Linked DNA regions of Azoarcus sp. KH32C. The protein of the gene in region 1 interacts with the protein of each later gene in a pairwise test. Links are inferred from orthologs where the notes say so. Each region holds a gene or a part of one and is shown on either strand. Other genes may lie near its edges.

The links.
Region 2: the proteins of AZKH_RS06255 (region 1) and AZKH_RS04390 interact in binary tests that used the Escherichia coli proteins (3 or more experiments, as listed by UniProt). The link is inferred for Azoarcus sp. KH32C from one-to-one orthologs.

The regions. Positions count from the first base shown.
Region 1 is NC_020516.1:1,390,767-1,402,586, reverse strand. Bases 4,413-7,392 are described here. They hold AZKH_RS06255 (glutamate-5-semialdehyde dehydrogenase), read left to right. Parts: upstream 4,413-5,253; coding sequence 5,254-6,531; downstream 6,532-7,392. Other genes in these bases: AZKH_RS27610 (methylated-DNA--[protein]-cysteine S-methyltransferase), read left to right, coding at 7,184-7,392; AZKH_RS06250 (chalcone isomerase family protein), read left to right, coding at 6,556-7,149; holA (DNA polymerase III subunit delta), read left to right, coding at 4,413-5,140. Outside these bases: AZKH_RS06280 (UvrD-helicase domain-containing protein), read right to left, coding at 1-181; AZKH_RS06275 (hypothetical protein), read left to right, coding at 473-802; leuS (leucine--tRNA ligase), read left to right, coding at 994-3,615; LPS assembly lipoprotein LptE, read left to right, coding at 3,627-4,136; more of holA, read left to right, coding at 4,133-4,412; more of AZKH_RS27610, read left to right, coding at 7,393-7,651; site-specific tyrosine recombinase XerD, read left to right, coding at 7,648-8,565; ybaK (Cys-tRNA(Pro) deacylase), read left to right, coding at 8,618-9,106; AZKH_RS06230 (H-NS family nucleoid-associated regulatory protein), read left to right, coding at 9,279-9,650; AZKH_RS06225 (dihydroneopterin aldolase), read right to left, coding at 9,683-10,060; glycerol-3-phosphate 1-O-acyltransferase PlsY, read left to right, coding at 10,102-10,698; tRNA (adenosine(37)-N6)-threonylcarbamoyltransferase complex transferase subunit TsaD, read right to left, coding at 10,703-11,743. UniProt on the Escherichia coli protein: Catalyzes the NADPH-dependent reduction of L-glutamate 5-phosphate into L-glutamate 5-semialdehyde and phosphate. The product spontaneously undergoes cyclization to form 1-pyrroline-5-carboxylate.
Region 2 is NC_020516.1:961,980-973,578, forward strand. What follows is about bases 4,432-7,190. They hold AZKH_RS04390 (LytTR family DNA-binding domain-containing protein), read left to right. Parts: upstream 4,432-5,309; coding sequence 5,310-6,071; downstream 6,072-7,190. Other genes in these bases: argH (argininosuccinate lyase), read right to left, coding at 4,432-5,114; AZKH_RS26150 (hypothetical protein), read left to right, coding at 6,229-6,600; AZKH_RS04400 (polysaccharide biosynthesis/export family protein), read left to right, coding at 6,689-7,190. Outside these bases: grxD (Grx4 family monothiol glutaredoxin), read left to right, coding at 1-246; AZKH_RS04365 (nucleotidyltransferase family protein), read right to left, coding at 266-1,354; AZKH_RS04370 (HprK-related kinase A), read right to left, coding at 1,365-2,228; AZKH_RS04375 (hypothetical protein), read right to left, coding at 2,264-2,566; AZKH_RS04380 (hypothetical protein), read right to left, coding at 2,588-3,364; more of argH, read right to left, coding at 3,696-4,431; more of AZKH_RS04400, read left to right, coding at 7,191-7,798; AZKH_RS04405 (YjbF family lipoprotein), read left to right, coding at 7,882-8,490; AZKH_RS04410 (capsule biosynthesis GfcC family protein), read left to right, coding at 8,487-9,269; AZKH_RS04415 (YjbH domain-containing protein), read left to right, coding at 9,266-11,419; AZKH_RS04420 (low molecular weight protein-tyrosine-phosphatase), read left to right, coding at 11,419-11,599. UniProt on the Escherichia coli protein: Member of the two-component regulatory system BtsS/BtsR, which is part of a nutrient-sensing regulatory network composed of BtsS/BtsR, the low-affinity pyruvate signaling system YpdA/YpdB and their respective target proteins, BtsT and YhjX.

The DNA.
Region 1 (11,820 bases):
TGAAGGTGACCGCCAACACCCCCTGTGGATCGACCTGCCCCGTCTGGACCAGCCAAGCGATCCGCGTCGTCAGCACGCGGGTCTTCCCCGAACCGGCGCCCGCAAGAATCAGTGCATGACGCGGGGGGAGAGTGACGGCCTGGAGTTGTTCGGCGTTCAGATTGGCAAGCAGATCGGACATGCGTTTTTTCCTCTAGAGGCCGAGATTCTAACCGGCACGGGCATCAAGACTGGCATCTCCACCACTGTTGCGGCGCTGCAACACGACCCTTGAAGTTGTCTGACCATTGGACTAATTTCCAATTGTGCAAAGCAACACAGGTTTGAGCGGGATCAAGGCAGGCCACGGTTTGAGGCTTCAAAATCCGCTCCGCTCGACATGACGCACTGCAATAACCGCGCGCACCACCGGCCCAAAAAGCGGATCCGTGCGGCGCAAGATACGGCCGAAAATGGTCGATTGGAGAAGCAAATGATGAAGACCCCAAAGCTGCTGCCCTGGTATGCCCGCAAGGCAGGCGTATCGATCGAACGTGCCACGGTCCTGTGGCACAAGGCCGTACGTGAGGCAACGGCTGAAACCGGCTGGGTTGGCACCTCCGAATACTGGGGCGAAGCGATGAACTCCTTCCTCCGCCTCCTCGAAGAAGAGCGCGACAGCTTCTGCGCTCCGCACGTGACACCCTTCGTGCGCACCCAAAACCGTATCTGGCGCCTGCCGCTGACCGCGATGGAAGACATGTTCGCCGCCTTTTCGGCGAACTGGCAGCGCCACGACGGCACGTCGCGCAAAGCGGCCTGAGCCGTCATCCCGAATTCGCGCCCTCCGGCGCACCCATCTTCCTCCCTCTCCCTCAGTGGAGATTCAAGCATCCGGCGCAAGTCCGGGTGCTTTTTTTTGCCCGCATTCCCCGTCGACCCGTAGCGCGTCGCGCACGAGCCGGCAGGGCTTCGCGCTATACTTGCGCGTTTTCCACGCCTTTAGCCCCTCCCATGCAGGACAAATACACCCCCGCGACGGTAGAAGCCGCTGCCCAACAGCACTGGGAAAGCACCCAGGCGTTCCGTGTCACCGAGGACGCGAACAAGCCCAAGTACTACTGCCTGAGCATGTTCCCCTACCCCTCGGGCAAGCTGCACATGGGCCACGTGCGCAACTACACCATCGGTGACGTGCTCGCCCGCTATCACCGCATGCGCGGCTACAACGTCCTGCAACCCATGGGCTGGGACGCGTTCGGCATGCCGGCGGAAAACGCCGCGATCCAGAACAACGTGCCGCCGGCGAAGTGGACCTACGCCAACATCGACTACATGAAGGGCCAGCTGAAGCGCCTGGGCTTCGCGATCGACTGGTCGCGCGAGCTCGCGACCTGCAAGCCCGACTACTACCGCTGGGAACAGTGGCTCTTTACGCGCCTGTACAAGAAAGGCCTGGTCTACAAGCGCCTCGGCACCGTCAACTGGGACCCGGTCGACGAGACCGTGCTTGCCAACGAGCAGGTCATCGATGGCCGCGGCTGGCGCAGCGGCGCTGTGGTCGAAAAACGCGAAATACCGATGTACTACATGAAGATCACCGCCTACGCGGATGAGCTTCTCGACGCGCTTGACGGCCTGCCGGGCTGGCCTGAGCAGGTCAAGCTGATGCAGAAGAACTGGATCGGCCGCTCCGAAGGCGTCGAAATCCATTTCCCCTACGACCTGTCGACGGTCGGCAGCTCAGGCGTGCTGAAGGTCTTCACGACCCGCGCCGACACCCTGCTGGGCGCGACCTACGTCGCCGTCGCGGCCGAGCATCCGCTTGCGCTGCAAGCCGCGAAGAACAATCCGGAACTCGCCGCCTTCGTCGACGAATGCCGCCACGGCGGTATCGCCGAAGCCGATCTTGCGACGATCGAGAAGAAGGGCATGCCGACCGGCCTGCGCGTCGTGCATCCGATCACCGGCGAATATCTCCCGGTGTGGGTCGCCAACTACGTGCTGATGGGCTACGGCGAAGGTGCGGTGATGGCCGTCCCCGCCCACGACGAACGCGACTTCGCCTTCGCAACCAAGTACCAACTGCCGATCCAGATGGTCGTGCGCTCGACCCGCGACGCTTATTCGGAAACCGCCGCCCCGTGGCAGGACGCCTACGCTGAACCCGGTCGCCTCGTGAATTCGCGCAAGTACGACGGCCTGCACTTTCAGGACGCCGTCGATGCGATCTCGGCCGACCTGCAGGCCACCGGCCTCGGCATGAAGCGCACCCAGTACCGCCTGCGCGATTGGGGCATCTCGCGCCAGCGCTACTGGGGTTGCCCGATCCCGATGATCCACTGCGACGACTGCGGCGACGTCCCCGTGCCGGACGAGCAACTGCCGGTCGTGCTGCCCGAGAACGTCGAAGTCACCGGCCGCGGTTCGCCGCTGGCCAAGATGCCCGAGTTCTACCAGTGCTCCTGCCCGAGCTGTGGCAAGCCGGCACGGCGCGAAACCGACACGATGGACACCTTCGTCGAGTCGTCCTGGTACTTCCTGCGCTACGCCTGCACCGACAATGCCACTGCGATGGTCGATTCGCGCGTCAATTACTGGGCGCCGGTCGACCAGTACATCGGCGGCATCGAACATGCGATCCTGCACCTCCTCTACTCGCGCTTTTTCACCCGTGCGATGCGCGACGAAGGCATGGTCAACGTCTCCGAGCCCTTCACCAACCTGCTGACGCAGGGCATGGTGGTCGCCGACACCTACTACCGCGAAGCCGACAACGGCAAGAAGGATTGGATCAACCCGGCCGACGTCCAGGTCGAGCGTGATGACAAGGGCCGTCCCGTCGGCGCGAAGCTCACTGCCGACGGCCAGCCCGTCGTCATCGGCGGCACCGAAAAGATGTCGAAGTCGAAGAACAACGGCGTCGACCCACAGGCGCTCGTCGAGCGTTACGGCGCCGACACGGCCCGCCTCTTCATCATCTTCGCCGCACCGCCCGATCAACAGCTCGAATGGTCGGATTCCGGCGTCGAAGGCGCGTACCGCTTCCTGCGCCGCGTGTGGTCCTTCGGCCACGCTTTCGCAACCGAATACAAGGCGGCTCTGCCCGCCAGCCGCAGCCTGGCTTCCGCCAAGCTGCCGGAAAGCCTGGCCGCCGTGCGTCGCGAAATCCACACCTGTCTCAAGCAGGCCAACTACGACTTCGGCAAGCATCAGTTCAACACCGTCGTTTCGGCGGCGATGAAGATCCTCAACGCCCTCGAAAAGGCCGCGCGCGACGATGCCGCGGCCCACGCGGAAGTTGTCGAAGAGGGTCTGTCGATCCTGCTGCGCCTGCTCGCACCGATCACGCCACACGTCGCGCATGCGCTATGGAGCGAGTGTGGTTTCGCCGGCGACCTGCTGCAGGCCGCCTGGCCGGAGCCGTCGGAGAGCGCGCTCAAGCAGGACGAGATCGAACTCGTCGTGCAGGTGAACGGCAAGCTCCGCGGCAGCGTGAAGGTCGCCGCCGACGCGCCGACCTCGCAGATCGAAGCCCTCGCGCTGGCCTCGGAAGCCGCCGTGAAATTCATGGAAGGCAAGCCGCCGCGCAAGGTCGTGGTCGTGCCGGGCCGGCTCGTCAATATCGTCGTCTGAGGAAGCTCCGGATGTCCCACAGCCGTTCGCGTCGCCGCACGCTCGCTGCACTCGCCGCCCTCGCGACAGCCGGAGCGCTCTCCGGCTGCGGCTTCCAGCTGCGCGGCCCACGGCCGCTGGCGTTTTCGAGCATCTACTTAGGTGTAAGCACCCAGAGTGACCTGGGTGCGGCGTTGCGGCGCCGGATTCGCGCCAGCGGCAGCACCAGCGTCGAAGACGATCCGGCAAGAGCCGACGTGCGTCTCGAAATCCTGCGCAACGAACGCCACCGCGACATCCTGACGCTGACCGGCGCCGGCAAGGTCCGCGAGTATGAACTGACCTACTCGATCGCCTTCCGGCTCGTCGACCGCTCCGGCGCGGAGCGAATTGCCCCAACGGTCATCACCGCGAAACGCGAATACAATTTCGACGACTCGCAGGTGCTGGCGAAGGAACAGGAAGAGGCGCTGCTATACAACGACATGCAGGGCGACCTGGTCGAGCAGTTGGTGCGGCGCCTGGCCGCCGTCAAGTCGTGATCCTGCGCCCGGACCAGCTGCCAGGAATCCTCGAGAAACCGCTCGCCCCGCTCTACCTGCTGCATGGCAACGAGCCGCTCCTGGTGCTCGAAGCCGCGGACCTCATACGTGCCGCGGCTCGTCGCCAGGGTTACACGGAGCGGGAAACGCTGGTTGTCGGACAAGGCTTCAAGTGGGATGCACTGAATGCCGCCGCCGGCAATTTTTCGCTGTTCGGCGGTTCGAAGCTAATCGACCTCCGCATCCCCAACGGAAAACCCGGACGGGACGGCGGCGACGCGCTGCAACGCCACGCACGCAACGCGACCGACGGCGTCGTCACACTGATCACACTACCGGAACTCGACTGGGCGGCCCGCAAGGCGGCTTGGTTCACGGCGCTATCCGAAGCCGGGATTGCAGTCGAACTCAATGCCCCTGAACGCGAACGCTTGCCGGAATGGATCGGCGCACGACTCGCGCGTCAGAAGCAGAGCGCGGCGCCCGAAGCGCTCGCCTTCATCGCCGATCACGTCGAAGGCAACCTGCTCGCCGCACACCAGGAAATTCTCAAACTCGGACTGTTGCACGAGGAAGGCAGGCTGAGCCTTGAGGACGTGCAGGACGCGGTGCTGAACGTCGCGCGCTACGACATCGACAAACTCCGTCACGCCGTCCTCGAGGGGGACCCGTCGCGCTGCGTTCGACTGCTCGAAGGCCTACAAGGCGAAGGCGCCGCGCCGCCACTGGTGCTGTGGGCGCTCGCCAACGAAATCCGCACCCTCGCCTCACTCAGCACAGGTGTCGCGGCCGGCCAACAACTGACAGCGCTGATGAAGGCGGAGCGGATCTTCGACGAACGGCGCCGCCAGGCCATCCAGCGCGCGCTGCCGCGACTTCAGCCTGCGGCCCTGCGCGCGGCCCTGCTGCACGCGGCAAAGATCGATCGCATCATCAAAGGACTTACCGCCGGCGACGTCTGGGACGAGTTCCAGCAACTCGCCTTGCGCCTCTCGCGACGCTGACCGCTGCCGTAGCGACGCGTCACAGCTTCGCGCCATCCCTTCCGCACTGCCCACTGGCCGCGAAGGCACGTTCGATGTTTTAATCGTCTTTTGATTCGCAACACCGAACGCTCATGGATATCCAGGAATACATGCAGACCTTGGGCCGCCAGGCCCGCGCCGCGTCGCGCCAACTGGCGGCGGCATCGACCGCCGACAAGAACCGCGCGTTGCTCGCGATGGCTGCTGCGATCCGCGAGCGCAGCGCCGAACTTCTGGCCGCCAACGCCCGCGACCTCGAAGAAGCCCGTGCTGCCGGACTCGAACCGGCGATGATCGACCGCCTGACCCTCAGCGCGACGGGCATCGAAGCGATGGCCGCCGGCCTCGAACAGATCGCCGCCCTGCCCGATCCGGTCGGCGAAATCACGGACGTCAAGCGCCGTCCATCCGGCATCGAAGTCGGCAAGATGCGCGTACCGCTCGGCGTCATCGGCATCATCTACGAGGCCCGCCCGAACGTGACGGCCGATGCGGCAGCGCTCTGCCTCAAGTCCGGCAACGCCGCGATCCTGCGCGGAGGCAAGGAAGCCCTGCACTGCAACCAGGCGATCGCGGCCTGCGTCCGGAGCGGCCTCGCAGCCGCGGGCCTGCCCGAAGCCGCCGTGCAGGTCGTGGACACCACCGACCGCGCCGCCGTCGGCCATCTGATCACGATGCCCGAGTACGTTGACGTGATCGTCCCGCGTGGCGGCAAGGGCCTGATCGAACGCATCTCGCGCGAAGCGCGCGTGCCGGTCATCAAGCACCTGGACGGCAACTGCCACGTCTACGTCGAAACCCAGGCCGATCCGGACAAGATCACTCCGATCGTCGAAAACGCCAAGACACAACGCTACGGCACCTGCAATACCGCCGAGTCGCTCTTGATCGACCGTGCCGTCGCCAAACGCTTCCTGCCCGAGATCGGACGCATGCTGGCGGCCAAGCACGTCGAAATGCGCTGCTGCCCGGAATCGCTCGCGATTCTGCGCGAAGCGGGAGTCGATGCCGATCGCCTCGTCGCCGCCACGGAGCAGGACTGGCATGAGGAATACCTCGCCCCGATCATCGCCGTCAAAGTCGTCGCCGGCATCGACGAGGCGATTTCGCACATCAATGCCTACAGTTCGGGTCACACGGAAGCCATCATCACCGAGAATCACTCCCGCGCGATGCGCTTCCTGCGCGAAGTCGATTCGGCCTCGGTCATGGTCAACGCCTCGACCCGCTTCGCCGACGGCTTCGAATACGGTCTCGGAGCCGAAATCGGCATCTCGACCGACAAGATCCATGCGCGCGGCCCGGTCGGCCTAGAAGGGCTGACGAGCCAGAAGTGGATCGTGTTCGGCAATGGCGAAGTGCGGCGCTGAACGCACGACCAACCGGGGGACAAGATGGGGATCCTGAACGGCCTGCGGCGATCGGTCGCACTCCTTTTCCTGGTTTTCTGGGCCTGCGGCGCGCAAGCGACCACCGACGTGGCGGGCATCGGTTTCGACGACGCGACAACCGTCGCAGGCCAATCGCTCGCCCTGAACGGCGCAGGACTTCGGACCCGAATGGTCTTCAAGGTCTATGCGATCGGCCTTTATCTGCCGCAACGCGCCGGCAACCTTGCCGCAATCCTCTCTGCGCCTGGAGCGAAACGAATCCGCCTCGTGACGCTGCGCGATCTGGATGCCGAGCAGTTCGTCGGGGGCTTGCTGGAAGGCCTGAAGAAGAACCATACGCCGCAAGAATTGGCTTCGCTCCAGCCCTCGATCGACGCATTCCGCAATATCATGCTGTCGCTGAAGGAGACCCCAAAAGGCACCCAGGTCCTGCTCGACTCGATTCCCGGCAGCGGCACGCGGCTGACTGTCGGCGGCACGCGTCGCGGCGACGACATCCCCAACGAAGGCTTCTATCCGGCCCTGCTCCGCATCTGGCTCGGCGAACACCCCGCCGACGACGAACTCAAGCAAGCCCTATTGGGCAAGGGCAGCTGAGGCTCGCTTGATCGCCACCCGCCGTCCACCTTCGATGACCGAATTCGCCGCAGTCATCGAATTGCCCTTCGGACATTTCGGCATTCGCACCGCCGAGGACCGCGTGCAGGAACTCGTCTTTCTTCCGCCCGACGCGACCCCCAAGTCTCCCGACAATCTTCTGGCCGAGCGCGCCGCGCATCAAATCGCGCTCTGGATCGAAGATCCGGACCGCCCCTTCGACCTGCCGCTCGTCGAACGCGGCACGGCTTTCCAGCGCCGCGTATGGGCGGCCATCACAGCAATCCCGCGAGGCCGACAGCGCCGTTACGGCAGCATCGCCGCGGAACTCGGCAGCGCCGCACGCGCCGTCGGGCAGGCCTGCGGCGCCAATCCCTTTCCGCTGGTGGTTCCCTGCCACCGTGTCGTCGCCGCAGGAAGCCTCGGCGGCTTCGCGAACGCCACGGACGGCTACCTCATCAGCGCGAAACGCTGGCTGCTCGAATTCGAAGCACGGTCGTGAGCAGCACGGAAAGCCGACTTCCGGCCGAGACCCTTGCCGAGCTCGATGCCTTCAACGACGCAATGTGGCTCGAGCACGGCCTGTCGAAGAACACACTCGCGAGCTACCGCAGCGATCTCGCGCTATTTGCGCATTGGCTGCAGCGCCGCGGCGGCACCCTTAGCCAAGCCGACGCCGCCGACCTGATGGCCTATCTGGCCGAATTCAGTCTTGCCGCCCGTCCCACCAGCCAGCGACGACTCCTATCGTCATGGCGCCGTTATTTTCATTATCTCCTCGCTCAAGGGCGCATCGACACCGATCCCACCGCTCTGCTGGATCCACCGATGCGCACCGAGCGTTTCCCGAAAACCCTGACCGAAAGACAAGTTGAAAGCCTCCTCGCGGCTCCCGACCTCGACACCCCGACCGGCCTGCGCGACCGCAGCATGATCGAGGTCATGTACGCCAGCGGATTGCGCGTATCGGAACTCGTCGAACTCAAGATCTTTTCGGTCAGCATCAACGACGGACTGGTCAGGATAATGGGAAAAGGAAACAAGGAGCGGCTCGTCCCGCTCGGAGAAGAGGCGGTCGACTGGCTTCGACGCTATATTCAGGAAGCGCGTCCGATATTGCTTGCTCGCCGCAGTTGCGACGAAGTCTTCGTCACGCGGCGAGGCTCCGGCATGAGCCGCCAGATGTTCTGGCGCATCATCAAACAATACGCGCTCGTCGCCGGGATTCCCACGGACCGCATTTCGCCCCATACCTTGCGCCATGCCTTCGCAACCCATCTGCTGAATCATGGCGCCGACCTGCGAGTCGTGCAGATGCTCCTCGGACACGCGGACATTTCCACGACCCAGGTCTATACGCACATCGCGCGCGAACGACTCAAGTCCCTGCACGAAATTCATCATCCCCGCGCTTGAGGCCGCCGCATTGCCGTCGCATAATCCGCAGGATCGACCGCGGATTACTCCCATGAGCAAAATGCAACAACATGCGCCCGAAACTCCGGCGACGCGATTTCTCAAGCAACATCACATCGCTTTTTCTACCCATCTTTACGAATACGAGCCTCACGGGGGAACGAGCGTTTCGTCGCGCGAACTAAATGTTTCGGAACACTCCGTTATCAAGACGCTGATAATGGAAGATGAAAACGGCGAACCGCTTGTTGTGCTGATGCATGGCGACCACAAGGTGTCGACGAAGGAACTTGCGCGCCAGACCGGACGCAAACGCATCGAGCCTTGCGCCCCCGAGGTGGCCAATCGTCATTCCGGCTATCTCGTCGGAGGCACCTCTCCTTTCGGACTGCGCAAGCGCATGCCGATTCTCATGGAAAAAACCATTCTCGACCTGCCGCTCATCTACATCAACGGCGGCAGGCGCGGCTTCCTCATCGGCATTCACCCGCATGATGTGATCCGAATTCTCCAGCCGCAACTCGTGGAGGTCGCGATTTGATTCGTGACTTTATGCCCTGATTAATCCCCGGAATTGCGAAAAAGATTTTAACCGCCGAATTTTGCTGGCAGAATATCCGAAGCCAATCATGGATCAGAGCGCATCCCGACACCGGGACCGATCCGAATTGACACCGATCTCGCAATAACCACATGTACAAACGGGGATAAAAATGGAAATCGCCAAACTGTCGCTGACCGAATTGCGTCGTCTTCAATCGAAGATCGAGACCGAAATTCGGCGCCGCAGCGACGCTACGCGTCGCGACCTGCTCAAGAAGATGCAGAAGATGGCGGCCGATGAAGGTCTATCCCTGAGCGACCTGCTGCCTAATGCCGCAACCGAAGAAAAGGCAGCTCCGGCCAAGGCCAAAGCCAAGGGCAAAGCCGCCAGCAAGAAGACCGGCACGGTTCCGGTCAAGTACCGCAATCCGGCCAACCCGTCGATCGGCTGGAGCGGCCGTGGCCGCAAGCCCCAGTGGGTAATCGACTGGCTGGGGCAAAACAAGCCCTTGGCCGATCTCGAAGCGAAAGCGGAAGCTTGATCCGGGCGCCATGCGCCCGACATCCCGAGCTTTCAGCTCGCCGTCGCGGGAGGAGAAACCCCCTCCTTCCCGCGCTGAATGAATACGCCCACGCGGCGCACTCCTTTCATCACGCCGATCTTGGCAATCCGGATCTTCACCCACGGCGCGCCGAAATCGTCGAGCAGCAGCTTGACGACGAATTCCCCGAGCGTTTCGATAAGATTGAAATGCTGCTCGGCCAGCTCCTTGCGTATCCGCTCGATCACTTCCGCATAGTTGATGGTATCGGCAATATCGTCGTGCTCGGCGGCGGAATCGGGAACACCGAAGGTCAGGTTCAGCTCGACCGTCTGCGGCGCAGCCTTCTCGCGCGGATAGATTCCTATCCACGCCTGCACTCGCAGCTCCTCAATGAAAATAAAGTCCATGGCGGTTCCTGATTAGAATCGCGGCAATTCTAGGTGAAAACATGACCCTGCTGCCTCTCTTACTCGCCGGCTACCTTCTCGGCTCGATCCCGTTTGCGATTGTCTCAAGCCGTTTGTTCGGCTTGGCAGACCCGCGCAAGTACGGATCCGGCAATCCGGGCGCCACCAATGTACTGCGCAGTGGCAACAAAGGCGCGGCACTGATGACCCTGGTCGGAGACTGCGCAAAAGGCTGGCTCGCGGTGTGGGCCGCGCAACGTCTGGGCTTCGAACCCACGATCGCCGCACTCGCCGGCCTCGCGGCCTTCCTCGGCCACGTCTTCAGCGTCTTCCTGCGCTTCAATGGCGGAAAGGGCGTTGCCACCGCGCTTGGTGTTCTCGCCGGCATCAGCGGATGGATCGCATTGACCGCGCTGCTCGTCTGGCTCGCCGTCGCCTTCACCACTCGCTACTCGTCCGCGGCAGCCCTTGCCGCTGCCGTCGCAACGCCTATTGCCGGCTATCTGATCCTTGGCTCTACTCCGACGATCACGGTACTCCTGCTGATCGCAGCCATCCTGATCTGGCGTCACGCCCCCAATATCCGCAAGCTGCTCAACGGCACTGAAAGCAAGATCGGTTCGCGCAAGAAGGCCTGACGCCTTATGCTCCGGCCGCAAGCGCATTCGGCGACCGTAATGCTGCAAGCGGCCAGCGCGGATACACTCGCACGGCGAAGTCCGGATTGACGACCTGACCCGCCTTCAACCTCAGCGCGCCTGCAAAAGCAATCATGGCGCCGTTATCCGTGCAAAGCTCGGGTTCGGGATAGTAGACACGCCACTTCCGCCGACGCGCCGCACTATCCAGCCTTTCCCGCAAGCGACGATTGGCCCCTACGCCGCCGGCGACGACGAGCCGCGAATGCCCGGTCTGCTCCAGGGCCTTCAGCGCCTTCGCGCACAACACCTCGACGACCGCCTCCTGGAAATCCGCCGCCAGATCCGCGACGTGCGCCGGATTCCACGCATCGCCGGAGACAACATTCAATACCGCCGTTTTCAGGCCGCTGAAGCTGAAGTCCAGATCGCCCGAGCGCAACATCGGCCGCGGCAACGCAAAGCATCCGGGCTTTCCGGACTCCGCCAAGCGTGCCAGTTGCGGACCGCCGGGGTAGCCCAGTCCGATCAGTTTCGCCGTCTTGTCGAAAGCCTCGCCGGCGGCATCGTCGAGCGACTCGCCCAGCAGCGCGTATTCGCCGACGCCGGTCACTTCCATCAATTGAGTATGCCCCCCGGAGACCAGCAGGGCCACAAACGGAAACTGCGGCGGATCCTGCGCCAGCAGAGGTGAAAGCAAGTGCCCCTCGAGATGATGAACCGGCAGGACCGGCACATCCAATGCGAGGCCCAGCGACTCCGCATAGCTCGCGCCCACCAGCAACGCTCCGGCGAGCCCTGGACCCGCGGTGTAGGCAATGGCGTCGATCTGCGGCAGCCCGCAGTCCGCCGCCTCAAGCGTCTGCCGTACGAGAACCGGCAAGAGCCGTATATGGTCACGCGATGCAAGCTCGGGCACGACGCCGCCATAGGCCGCGTGCAGGTCGATCTGCGAGTGCACCCGATGCCCGAGCAATCCGGCATCGGTATCGAATACCGCCACCCCGGTCTCGTCGCACGAAGTCTCGATTCCCAGCACTCTCATCCTTGCCCCAGTCGCTCTTTCCGCGTAAGAAACCCGCATTCTAACGACCTTGACAAGCCGAAGCTAAGTTTCTGCTT
Region 2 (11,599 bases), 430 kb from region 1 along the record:
ATGTGCGGCTTCTCGGCGACTGCCGTGCAGATCCTGAAGAACCTCGGCGTTTCCGACCTCTTCTCGGTGAACGTGCTCGAGAACGACGACATCCGAAACGGCATCAAGGAATACGCCAACTGGCCGACGATCCCGCAGCTCTATATCAAGGGCGAGTTCATCGGCGGCTGCGACATCATGCGCGAGATGTACGAGAACGGCGAACTGCAGTCGATGCTCGCCGAAGCCGGCGTCGTCACGAAGTAAGACCCCTGCCGCCGCCTGCTCAGGCGGCACCGGCGGCGCTGCCTTCCGTCTTCCTCATCCTCGCGGCAGACTTGTACAGCAAGTGTCGCGCGAGAAGGTGGGGAGGCATGCGCAGCCAATGGGCGCGCAAGTAGATCGCGCTTCGCGCGATGAGCGCCCCGACATCCCCGCTTACCTCGTTGTCCGGCCTTAGCGCTCGGGCATAGAGCCCGTGAAGGAGCGGCGACGCACGCGTTCCGGCTCGAAGTCGTTGGACGGTCTCGGTCGGGACAGGACTGCCGATCAGCCGCTGCGCGAGCGTCAGACCCAGCGCCGTCGGCGCGGCGAGCCCGAGCTCCGTCGCGGCGGTCTCCACGCGCAGCCAGAAGTCGGGCGCGCGCGCGCCGTCCCGAATCAAGCCGTCGATGTCGAACAGATCCCGCAGTCCGTTCGGAAGCTCGCCGTCGTGCACGAGGTGCACGATGCTGTGGATGAGCAGGTGCTCGGGGCGTGGGATGCGGATCGACGGGAAGCCGTCGAGCGGTCTCGCGGACTCGATGATGTGACGCGCGTCTGGCGCATGGCGCGATGTCAGCGGCAGGATGGTGTGATGGACGTCGAGGACGGTGCCGCGGCGCACGTTCACCATCGGCGGCAGTTCGTGCATCCATTGCCGGTAATAGCGCTGGTCGTAGGCGTCGTTCTTGCCCGAAGTCCAGCCGGCGATCATCAGCCGCAGTTCGACGTCGCCAATCGTTTCACGGGGTACGAGGATGTCGATGTCGCCAAAGAGGCGCCCGTGGCTCACGGGGTGATCCGACATCGCATAGGCGGCGCCCTTGAGTAGCACGGCGGGTATTCGCAGGGCCGCCAGCGCACGCTGCAGGCAGTGGATTTCCCAGCGGACCGACTGGCGCTGGCGCTCGCTGAGTTGGGCGACGGCGTCGAGGTGGCGCTGCGGGGCTGGTGGAAGCGGGATGTTCGCCTGCCGCAGGCGAACCGCCAGAAGTCCGAGCAGGTTGGCGGCCCGCCCGCTGGCGATCAGTGCCGACCAATCGCCGTCCGCGAGTCGGCAGGCGCGAGCCGGGTCCTTGAGGACCTCGATCAGCGGTGGGGCGGAGGCGTTCATCGACATCGGGTCAGCCGCCCGTGATGGCATCGATCAGGTTCAGCGCGCGCTCGGTCGAATCGTAAGCAATCTCGAAGCAGCGCGCCCCGTCGAGCATCGCGCACAAGGCGCGAAAGCCGGTTTCGCCCATGCGGTCGCGGTTGAAAGACTGCTCCGCGATGCGGGCGAAAGCTTCCGCTCGGCCGATTTCGTCACACCAGGGATCGGCGTCGGCGACATAGCGCGGAAAGACGACCCAGCGGCAGCGCGCGGTCTTTTCGGCCTTGGCGCGCGATTGGGGCGGGGGCGCAGCATGGGTGACAGTGCCCTTGCGCGTGTCCTGGTAGACCGGTCCGAGCGTCGCGCCGGGGAAGGCGCCGACGATGTCGATCGACGCGTTCTTGAGGCAGATCGGGCGCGGGTTCGGATGCAGGCGGGCGGTTTCGGGATCGAGTATCGCCAGCTCGTCGGAGAGGAGCCGCCAGTCCTTCAGAAAGGTCAGCGCCGCGCACAGCGTGCTCTTGCCGGCACCGGGAAACCCCGGCATCACCAGGGCGTCTGAGTCTCGCGCGACGACCGCCGCATGCATCACGAGATAGCCGAGCGGTCGCGTGGCGAGACACCAGTTGAGTCCCCATTCGAACAGCGCGGCGGCCTGCGCCGCCGGAAGCGGCAGGAAGGGCTCGTTGTGGTCGAGCAGGAACTGGGCTTGCGGCCGGAGCCAGCTGCGCACCCCGGCCCCCCGCGCGATGCGGACGTCGAAGTCCGTGAAGGTGTCGGCGCGCCCGGTCTCGACGGCGTCGGGGTAGAAGAAGTCGACATGCGCGCGAACCGACCCGAACGGCGAGCGGAGTCGCAGCGTGACGGGGGCGATTCGGAGGGTTGTGTCGATCAATGCCGTTGCCTCGTCGATGAGGGGCGAGGCCAGTTTTACGCATCCGTCAGGATTTCACGCTGTACCAGTTCACGGATCACGCCGATCACGGTTGTTTCCGTGTCGGTGGTGCGGGATCCGGCGTCGGTGAGATGGTGGACGAGTTCCGCCGTATCCTCCTGGCCCGTCGTGACGATGCGCCGGACGACTTCGTGCGCGAGGGGCGACACGATCCAGTAGTCGCCGGAGTTCCGATCGAAGACGACGGCCGCACCGTCGCCGTCCCACGCGGGCGAGAGAGCAAGGGATCGCCCGGGGTACGGGCGGATCGACGGTCCCGGTGGCAAGGGTGTGGCCAAGCGTGAGGTTGCGACAGGCGGTTACTTGCCCTTCTTGCCGCCGCCGGTCGTCGTTGTGGTGGTGCCGGAGCTGTTGGTGCTGGTTCCCGCGATCGTGCAGACGGATACGAGGTCTGAGGTGAAATCGTAGGTCTGTGTGATGAAGGCGATCACTTCGCTCTCGGTCATGCCGGTGTTGCCAGGGCAGGTCATCGAGGAAGGACAATAGGTGCCGGTGGTCTTTAGCGCATTCCACATTTCCAGAACCTGCCAGCGCTGGATCGGATAGCTCGCGAAGGAACCACCGCCGTTCAGCCATGCGGCAATCAGGTGGCTCATTAGCACGCCGCCGGAAAAGTTGGCCGGAAAGGCCAGGATGGCCCACAGGCTGGTATTGGAAATGGCTCCCGGCAGGATGCTGCTGACCAGGGTGCCCGGCTGGCCGATGACCGACGCCGGATCCAGTATCGAGTGCCCGTTGTTGCAGCCGAGAGAGTCCGTGAGCCCAGTATTGAAGGTCGGTGGAGTGGCGCCGGCCGGCCACTTGGAAAGCGTGTCCTGAAGCTTCCAAACCGTCGGCGAATTTCCGCCGGTACAGGTCACGCTGGCAGGCTGAGCGCTGAGATTGCCACTGATGGCGGCCGACGGGCTTTGACAGCTGACGGCGCCGAGCGCGGTACGTGCCTGGACGGAGAGGAACACCCCCGCACCGCCCGCGGCGGCGCCGATGAAGCCACGCCGGGACCGCACGCTCAAGGGGGGCGTTGCGGCATCGGGCGCTTCAAGCGCCTCTTGGCCGGGCATCGGATTCTTATTCATGGGCATCTCGTTTCCCGTTTGCAGCATCGGTGCGTAGAACAGGCATGGTCTGCTGAAGCCTCAGCAAGATTGGTGCCGCTTTTTACAACATTGCAGATGCCTGTTTTTAAGGTAATTTTTTGTCTGCTGATACACGCGTACTTGGAAGTGTAAGAATCGCCGACACTTCCGGATGGAATGCGCTTCTGGGGCGCACGTTTCCAACCTAGCTCAGGCGAAGGGCCCGAACAAGCCGTTTGTCATGGCCTTCGTGAATTGATTCATGCGGGAGCGTTCGGTGCGCCGGACGGCGCACCGAGGGGGATGCCGCCGGGCGGCGGCATGGACAGCTTTACTGCAGGGCGGCGCGGGCGCGTGCGACAGCGGCGCGGACCTGTTCGGGGGCGGTGCCGCCGATGTGGTTGCGCGAGGCCAGCGAGCCTTCGACGGTGAGCACGCCGAATACATCGTCCTGCAGGCGCTCGGGAGCTCCCGGCACGTGCGCCATCGCCGCCCGCAGCTCGTCGAGCGAGAATTGCGGCAGGTCGCAGCCCTTCACGTCGGCGGCGCGGACCGCCAGGGCGACGGCTTCGTGGGCGTCGCGGAAGGGTAGGCCCTTCTTGACGAGGTAGTCGGCGAGATCGGTCGCGGTCGCGTAGCCCTGCTTCAGCGCGTCGCGCATCGCATCGGCCTTCACGCGGATGCCGGTGATCATGTCAGCGTAAATGCGCAGCGTGTCGATGACGGTGTCCGCCGTGTCGAACAGCGGTTCCTTGTCTTCCTGGTTGTCCTTGTTGTACGCAAGCGGCTGGCCCTTCATCAGCGTCAGCAGCGAGATCAGGCTGCCGTTGACGCGGCCGGTCTTGCCGCGCACGAGTTCGGGGACGTCCGGGTTCTTCTTCTGCGGCATGATCGAGCTGCCGGTGCAGAAGCGGTCGGCGAGGTCGATGAAGCCGACGCGCGGGCTCATCCACAGGATCAGTTCCTCGGAGAAGCGCGACAGGTGGGTCATCAGCAGCGACGACGCAGCGCAGAACTCGATCGCGAAGTCGCGGTCGCTGACGGCATCGAGCGAGTTGTAGCAGACTTCGTCGAAGCCGAGCTCCTGCGCGACGAATTCGCGGTCGATCGGGTAGCTCGTGCCGGCCAGCGCGGCGCTGCCCAGTGGCAGGCGGTTCACGCGCTTGCGGCAGTCGGCGAAGCGCTCGGCGTCGCGGCGGCTCATCTCGAAGTAGGCCATCAGGTGATGGCCGAAGGTCACCGGCTGGGCGACCTGCAGGTGGGTGAAGCCCGGCATCGGCGTCGCGGCGTTGGCTTCGGCGACGTCGAGCAGGTTCTTCTGGAAGTCGCCGATCAGCGTGAGGATCTGGTCGATCGCGTCGCGCAGCCATAGGCGGATGTCGGTCGCGACCTGGTCGTTGCGGCTGCGGCCGGTGTGCAGGCGCTTGCCGGCGTCGCCGACGAGCGCGGTGAGGCGCTTTTCGATGTTGAGGTGCACGTCCTCGTCATCGAGGTTCCAGCCGAATTCGCCGCGCTCGATCTCGTCGAGGATCTGCGCCATGCCGCGCTCGATGTCGGCGAGGTCCTGCGCGCCGATGATGCCCTGGCGGGCGAGCATCTTCGCGTGCGCGAGCGAACCGCGAATATCCTGGCGCGCCATGCGCTGGTCGAAGAACACCGAGGCGGTGTAACGTTTGACGAGGTCGGAGACCGGTTCGGTGAAGCGGCCGGACCAGGCCTTGGCGGGCTGCGAGGAAGTGGTGTCTGTCATAATGTCCGTCTTGCGATGACTGCGCCGTGGCCGACCGGGCGAAGGTCGCGCAGTTCCAGCCGCGGGCGGGGTGCGCCATGATGGCCGCGCGTGCGGTCAACTGGCGGAAAAGGCCGAAAGTATAAAGCAAAAGCCGGGGGACTTCCGGCGGGCGTCCCAGGGCTGCGGGTGCGCGAAACAGGGGGAAAGGTGGCGATGAACGAAGGCGTGTTGCGGGTGGTGATCGTCGATGACGAGGCGCCGGCGAGGGCGCGCCTGCGCGATCTGCTGGGGGACGTCGCGGCGACCCAGCCGACGGTGCTGGCCGGCATGGCGGCGAACGGCGTCGAGGCGCTGCGGCTGATCGAGGCCGGCGAGGTCGATGTCGTGTTGGCGGACATCCGGATGCCGGTGATGGACGGGGTCGAACTTGCCCGCCACCTGGGACGCCTGGAGCGGCCACCGGCCGTGGTCTTCACGACGGCGTACGACCAGTACGCCGTGCAGGCCTTCGAGTTGGCGGCGGCGGATTACCTGCTGAAACCGGTGAGGGCCGAGCGACTCGCGGAGGCGCTTGCGCGGGCGCGACGCAGCCTGCGGCCGGCCGATGAGGCCTTGCAGCGCATTGCACCGGGCGCGCGCCAGCATTTCGGCGTCAGCGAGCGCGGGCGGATCCTGCTCGTGCCGATCGCCGAGGTGTTGTTCCTGCGTGCCGAGCTGAAGTATGTCACCGCGCACACCGCCGAGCGCGAATACCTGCTCGACGAGTCCCTGGTGCAACTCGAAACCGAATTCGCCGGACGATTCCTGCGCATCCACCGCAACTGCCTCGTCGCGCGCAGCGCCGTCGTCGGCGTCGAGCGCGCCGGCGAGCAGGAAGGCGAGGCGCACTGGGAGATCTTGCTCGCCAATGATGCCGGGCGCCTGCCGGTCAGCCGCCGGCAGTGGCCGACGGTGAAGCAGGTGCTCGGAATCTAGGCGGTGGATCGATTCGCGGTCCGGATATGCTCTTCATTTTTAAAGAGATATAGGCCGATGTACTTGTCGTTGTAATGTTATTTGCCTTGCGGCATGCGTATGGATTTAGTACTCTTGCAAGTTGAAATGTACAAATTCTTGCAAATAGGGAGCGAGCATGAAAATCGTTTTCAGTGCTGTTCTTGTCGGGTTGATTGGCATCACCAACGCATACGCCCAGGATCAGGCAGGAGCCCAAGCGGCGCAGTCTGGGGCGGCGTCGGCCAGTTCGGCTGGGTCTGCGGGTTCGGCGGCGGGAACTGAAGCAGCGGCGGGGGCTGAAACGGCCGCAGGGGCTGCGGCGTCGGAAGCCGCATCGGCCGCCGCCATATCCGGCGAGTTGGCGACCGCCGCTCAAGCGGTCGGACTTGCGGGGCTCTCTACCACGAGCCTCGTGGCCATCGGTGCCGGTGTCGTCGCGGTTGGCGCGGCTGCCGGCGGCGCTGCGGGCGGAGGCGGCGGCACGACCGGTACGACCGGTACGAGATAAGCAGCGCCTTCATATTGCTACGCCAATCACCCGCCGATTTTCAGGGCGGGTGATTTTGTTTCACGCATCCCTCCGGTAGTTTCCTTTCATGCTTCGCGTCTCGGTTGTTCTCCCGGCACTTGTCGCCGGCGTGTTTCTTCACGGCTGTGCGTTTGCTCCTGGCCAGTATCTCGATACCGCGCAGTTTGCCGGCGAGCAGTCTCCCGAGAATGCGCGGGTGGAGCTGGTGTCCATCACGCCCAAGCTCCTTGCAATACAGGAGGCCGGACGCAAGGCGGACCAAGTGCCTCGCGCCCTGTTGGACTACTCCCCGGATTCGTATCGCATCGGATCTAACGATGTTCTGCACATCACCGTGTGGGATCACCCGGAGATGACCGCGCCTTCGGGGCCGCAGCAAACGCTGGAAGCGAATGGCCGGGTCGTGCGGCCGGATGGAAGTCTGTTCTACCCTTATATTGGCGAAATCAAGGCCGCCGGCCTGACGATAGAGGAATTGCGAGCCACCATTGCGCGGCAGTTGACGAAGGTCGTCACGAAGCCCCAGGTGGACGTCGCGGTCATCAAGTACGCGAGCCGCAAGGTGGTGCTGTCCGGCGCGTTCAACGACACGACCCAGCAGCCCATCACGTCGGTGCCGCTCACACTGCTCGAGGCGGTCGGCAAGGCCGGCGTCAAGACGCTCGACGCGGACTTGTCCAGCCTCATCCTGAAGCGTGATGGACGCGAATACCGCCTCGATCTCGATGCCCTCAATCGCAACGGCGCGAATCTAGATGGCATTAAGCTGAAAGATGGCGACCAGATCCATCTCGCCTATAACGATCGCCGCCGCGTCTATGTCATGGGCGAAGTCGGCCAGCCGCGTGCCCTGCCGTTCAAGACACGCGACCTTAACCTCTCGGACGTCATTGGCAGTGTTGGTGGCCTGCGCCAGGAAACCGCCGACGGCAAGGCGATCTACGTGATCCGCGGCGTCGAGGATCTCGAGCGCGACACCGCCAAGGTGTTCCAGCTCGATGCTAAGTCGCCGGTGGCCTTCGTGCTCGCAGAGCGCTTCATGCTCCAGCCGCAGGACGTCGTGTTTGTCGGGCCCGCCGGGATCACGCGCTGGAACCGCTTCATCAGCCAGTTGCTGCCGTCTGCCACTCTCCTAAGAACGGGCGTTGGCATCGAAAACGACATTCGCGTCCGCTAATCGGCTTCGGCATCTTGGTTCCCTATCGTGTTCCGGTTGCGGCGTTGTTTGCCGCAGGCGCGCTGAGCGCCTGCTCGCCGCTCATGCGTGGCGCAGTCGACACGTTTCGTGCGAGTGTCGCGTCCCCGCCGGAACTCAACGTGAAACGCGACGACGTCATGGCACGTCCGCGTTATCAGCTCCGGCTCGATAGCCCCTTCGGTGCGGCAGTGATGGTCCTCGGGCGAGTCACCGGATCTGAAGAGTACTGGGTAACGTCGAGCCGGCAGGTGTTCGTCATCGAGCACGGTCTCATTCGGCGTAGCGCTGGTTTTCCCGAGAATCTGGAAGGGACGCGCTTCATCGCCGAATCCGGGCAGTCACCCGATCCTTTTGTGGCTGGTCTGCATCGTATCGGAACCGACACCTACAGCACCCGCGAAGTCGATTGGATGCCCGGCTATCGCTACGGGGTGCGCATCCGCTCGCGTTTTCAACGCGTCGGCATCGAGGAGCATGAAATTCTCGGCGAGCGGCGAAGCTTGCTCCATATCGACGAGCATCTAAGGGGTGAGGGCACCGGCTTCGAGGCGACCAACCGCTACTGGGTCGATCCGCAGGATGGTTTCGTCTTCATCAGCGAGCAATCGCTGTTTCCGGGCCTCAGCGTCCGGCTTACCCAGTTGCGCCCCCGCCGGGAGGCGTCGCGATGATGCGTACGATCCAGCAACTTTTCTTCGTGTTGGTGATGCTGGTCGGGGGAGGTGCCTCGGCGCAGGTCGCGGTGGCCGTGGAGGGCAGGGTCGCGCATCCGGGAGTGCTGGCACTGACGGGGCAGGCGAGGCTACTGGACGCGCTGCGTGCGGCGGATGTGCAGCCGGATGCCTATCTGCTCGGCGCGGCGTGGCTCCATCGGGATGCGATCGCCGCGCAGCGCGAACTCAAGGTCGGCCTGCTGTTCGATCTGGCGGTGGTGGAGCAGGCCGCGCGTCTCGAAGGCAAGGCCGACCTCGGTGAGCTCGCCGGGCGTCTGGCCGACCGAGTGCGTGCCCAGCCGGTCACCGGGCGCCGGACCGACACGCTCGATCCGGTGCGGGTCGAACTCGAGGCGCGCAGCAATCGCCGACTCGGCGACGGCGATCGACTCGTCTTTCCCTCCCGTCCAGTCGACGTGACCGTCACCGGCGCGGTGCAGGCCGACTGCGTGTTGCCCTTCGTCGGCCTGCGCTCGGCCACGCAATATCGTTCCGACTGTCCGCTGCATCCTCACGCCGACCCGGACTGGCTCTACATCGTCCAGCCGGACGGGCAGGTCCTGCGGCGCGGCGTGGCGCTGTGGAACCAGGATCGCGACCAGGCGCTCGCACCCGGGGCGCGTCTCGTCGTGCCGTTGAGCGGAAAGGCGCTCCGCGGCCGTGCTGAAGGTCTGAACGAGGAGCTTGCCGGTTTTCTTGCTACGCAGCCGGTTCCTTCAGCGGAGAGCGCGCGATGACGCGCTCGCCGCTCGCCGTCGCCCTGGCCCTCGCCGGTGCATTCGCCGGTGCATGCGCCGGAAGCGCCGGCGCGCGTGCCGGAGACGCGCTTCCGGCGGGCCCGATGCCGGTAACCGGCGATTTCGGCGGCATCGGCCTGCTGCAGATGCCATCGGCGCGCATGGCCGAGGCGGGTGAACTCGCCGTGTTCTACAGTCGCGTCTCGCCGTATGGCCGATTCGGTTTCACGCTGCAGCCCTTCGATTGGCTGGAAGGCACCTTCCGTTACGCCAGCATCTACAACCGCCGCTATGGTCCGGACGCGCTTAGCGGCAACCAGAGCTTCAAGGACAAGGCCTTCGACCTCAAGCTGCGCCTGCTCCAGGAGGATGCGTTGTGGCCTCAGGTCTCGGTCGGCGGACGGGACATTGCCGGAACGGGCCTCTTCTCCGGCGAATATGTGGCCGCGAGCAAGCGTTTCGGGGACCTCGACCTCAGTTTGGGCATGGGCTGGGGCTACGTCGGCAACGCGGGCCGTGTCGACAATCCCCTGAGCTGGATCGACAAGCGTTTCGATGTCCGCCACGATGGTACGCAAGGCGGGCAGGGCGGCGAATTCAACGCCCGCAGCTGGTTCCGCGGCCGTGCATCGTTGTTCGGTGGCGTGCAGTGGCAGACGCCTGTCCCCGGCCTACAACTGATGCTCGAATACGACGGGAACGACTACCGCAACGAGCCTCTGCACAACCGTCAGGAGCAGGCGTCGCCGTTCAACGTCGGCGCTATCTACCGGCTGTCGGACTGGATCGATGTCCGTGCAGGCTGGGAACGCGGCAATACCGCGATGATCGGCATCGTCATCCATTCCAATCTGAGCCGGCGCAGCGCGCCGACCAAGCTCATGGATCCGCCGGCGCCGCCATTGCGCAAGACGCCGCCGCCGAGCCCGGCGTCCGAGGCCGGCCAGGACTGGTCGCAGGTCGCCCGCACGCTCGAAGACAACGCCGGCTATCGCGTCAGCCGGATCGCGCGGCGCGAGCGCGAGATCGTAGTCGAAGGCGAGCAGACGCGCTATTTCCACGCATCGAAGGCGATCGGTCGGGCCGCGCGCATTCTCGACGCAAACGCCGCAGGCGATGTCGACTGGCTCACCGTCGTCGACACGCGCTACGGCATGCCACTGACCGAAACGAGCATCAAGCGCGACCGCTTCCGCGACGCCGCAGGGCAGGATGGCGATGCCGAGGCGCTCGAAGATCTGCGGCGCACCGTCGAACGCATCGCTCCGTCGCCGCACGTGGACCGCGAGCTTCATCGCGCCAGCGCGTCGCCGCTCACCTACGGTGCCAGCGTCGGCTACCGCCAGAACCTGGGCGGGCCAGACAATTTCATCCTGTACCAGTTCAATGCCAACTTCGACGCCGAATACCGGCTGAGCCCCGGCACCTGGGTGGCCGGGCGGATCAGCGCCAACCTGCTGAACAACTTCGACAGCTTCGATTACACCGCGCCCAGCGGGCTGCCGCGCGTGAGGACCAATCTGCGCGAGTACTGGACACGCTCGGACGTCATCCTGCCGTATCTGCAGCTCGGCCACGCGCGCCGGCTCGACCAGGATCTATACGGGATGATGTATGGCGGCTTGCTCGAATCGATGTTCGCGGGTGTCGGCGGCGAGCTGCTGTACCGGCCGATGAACGAGCGCTGGGCGCTCGGTGTCGACGTCAATGCGGTGAAGCAGCGCGGGTTCGAGCAGGACTTCAGCCTGCGCGACTACAGGACCGTAACTGGCCATGTCACTGGTTACTACCGCGGCGTCCACGACGTATTGGCCAAGGTCAGCGCGGGGCGGTACCTCGCTGGCGACTACGGCGTGACGCTGGACCTGTCGCGCGAATTCTCCAATGGCGTGCGCTTCGGCGCCTGGGCGACCGTCACCGACGCGTCCAAGAAGGCCTTCGGCGAAGGCAGCTTCGACAAAGGCATCTACATCTCGATCCCCTTCGACGAACTCATGACCACATCGACGATGCGTCGCGCCGATCTCGCCTTCGCTCCGCTCACGCGCGACGGTGGCGCGCGTCTCGACCGCGCCTTCCCGCTGTTCGAGCTCACCGAAGGCCGCAATCTCGACCTGTTCCATCAAAATTTCAGCAAGATCATCGAGTGATGCCGAACGAGCCTTTCTTCAAACGCATCCTGGTCGTCTGTGTCGGCAACATCTGCCGCAGTCCGACCGCCGAGCACATCCTCCGCCAAGCGCTTGAAGGCAGCGGCTGCACGGTCGAATCGGCTGGGCTGGCAGCGCTCGTCGGCAAACCGATCGACCCCACCGCGCTCGAAATCCTGA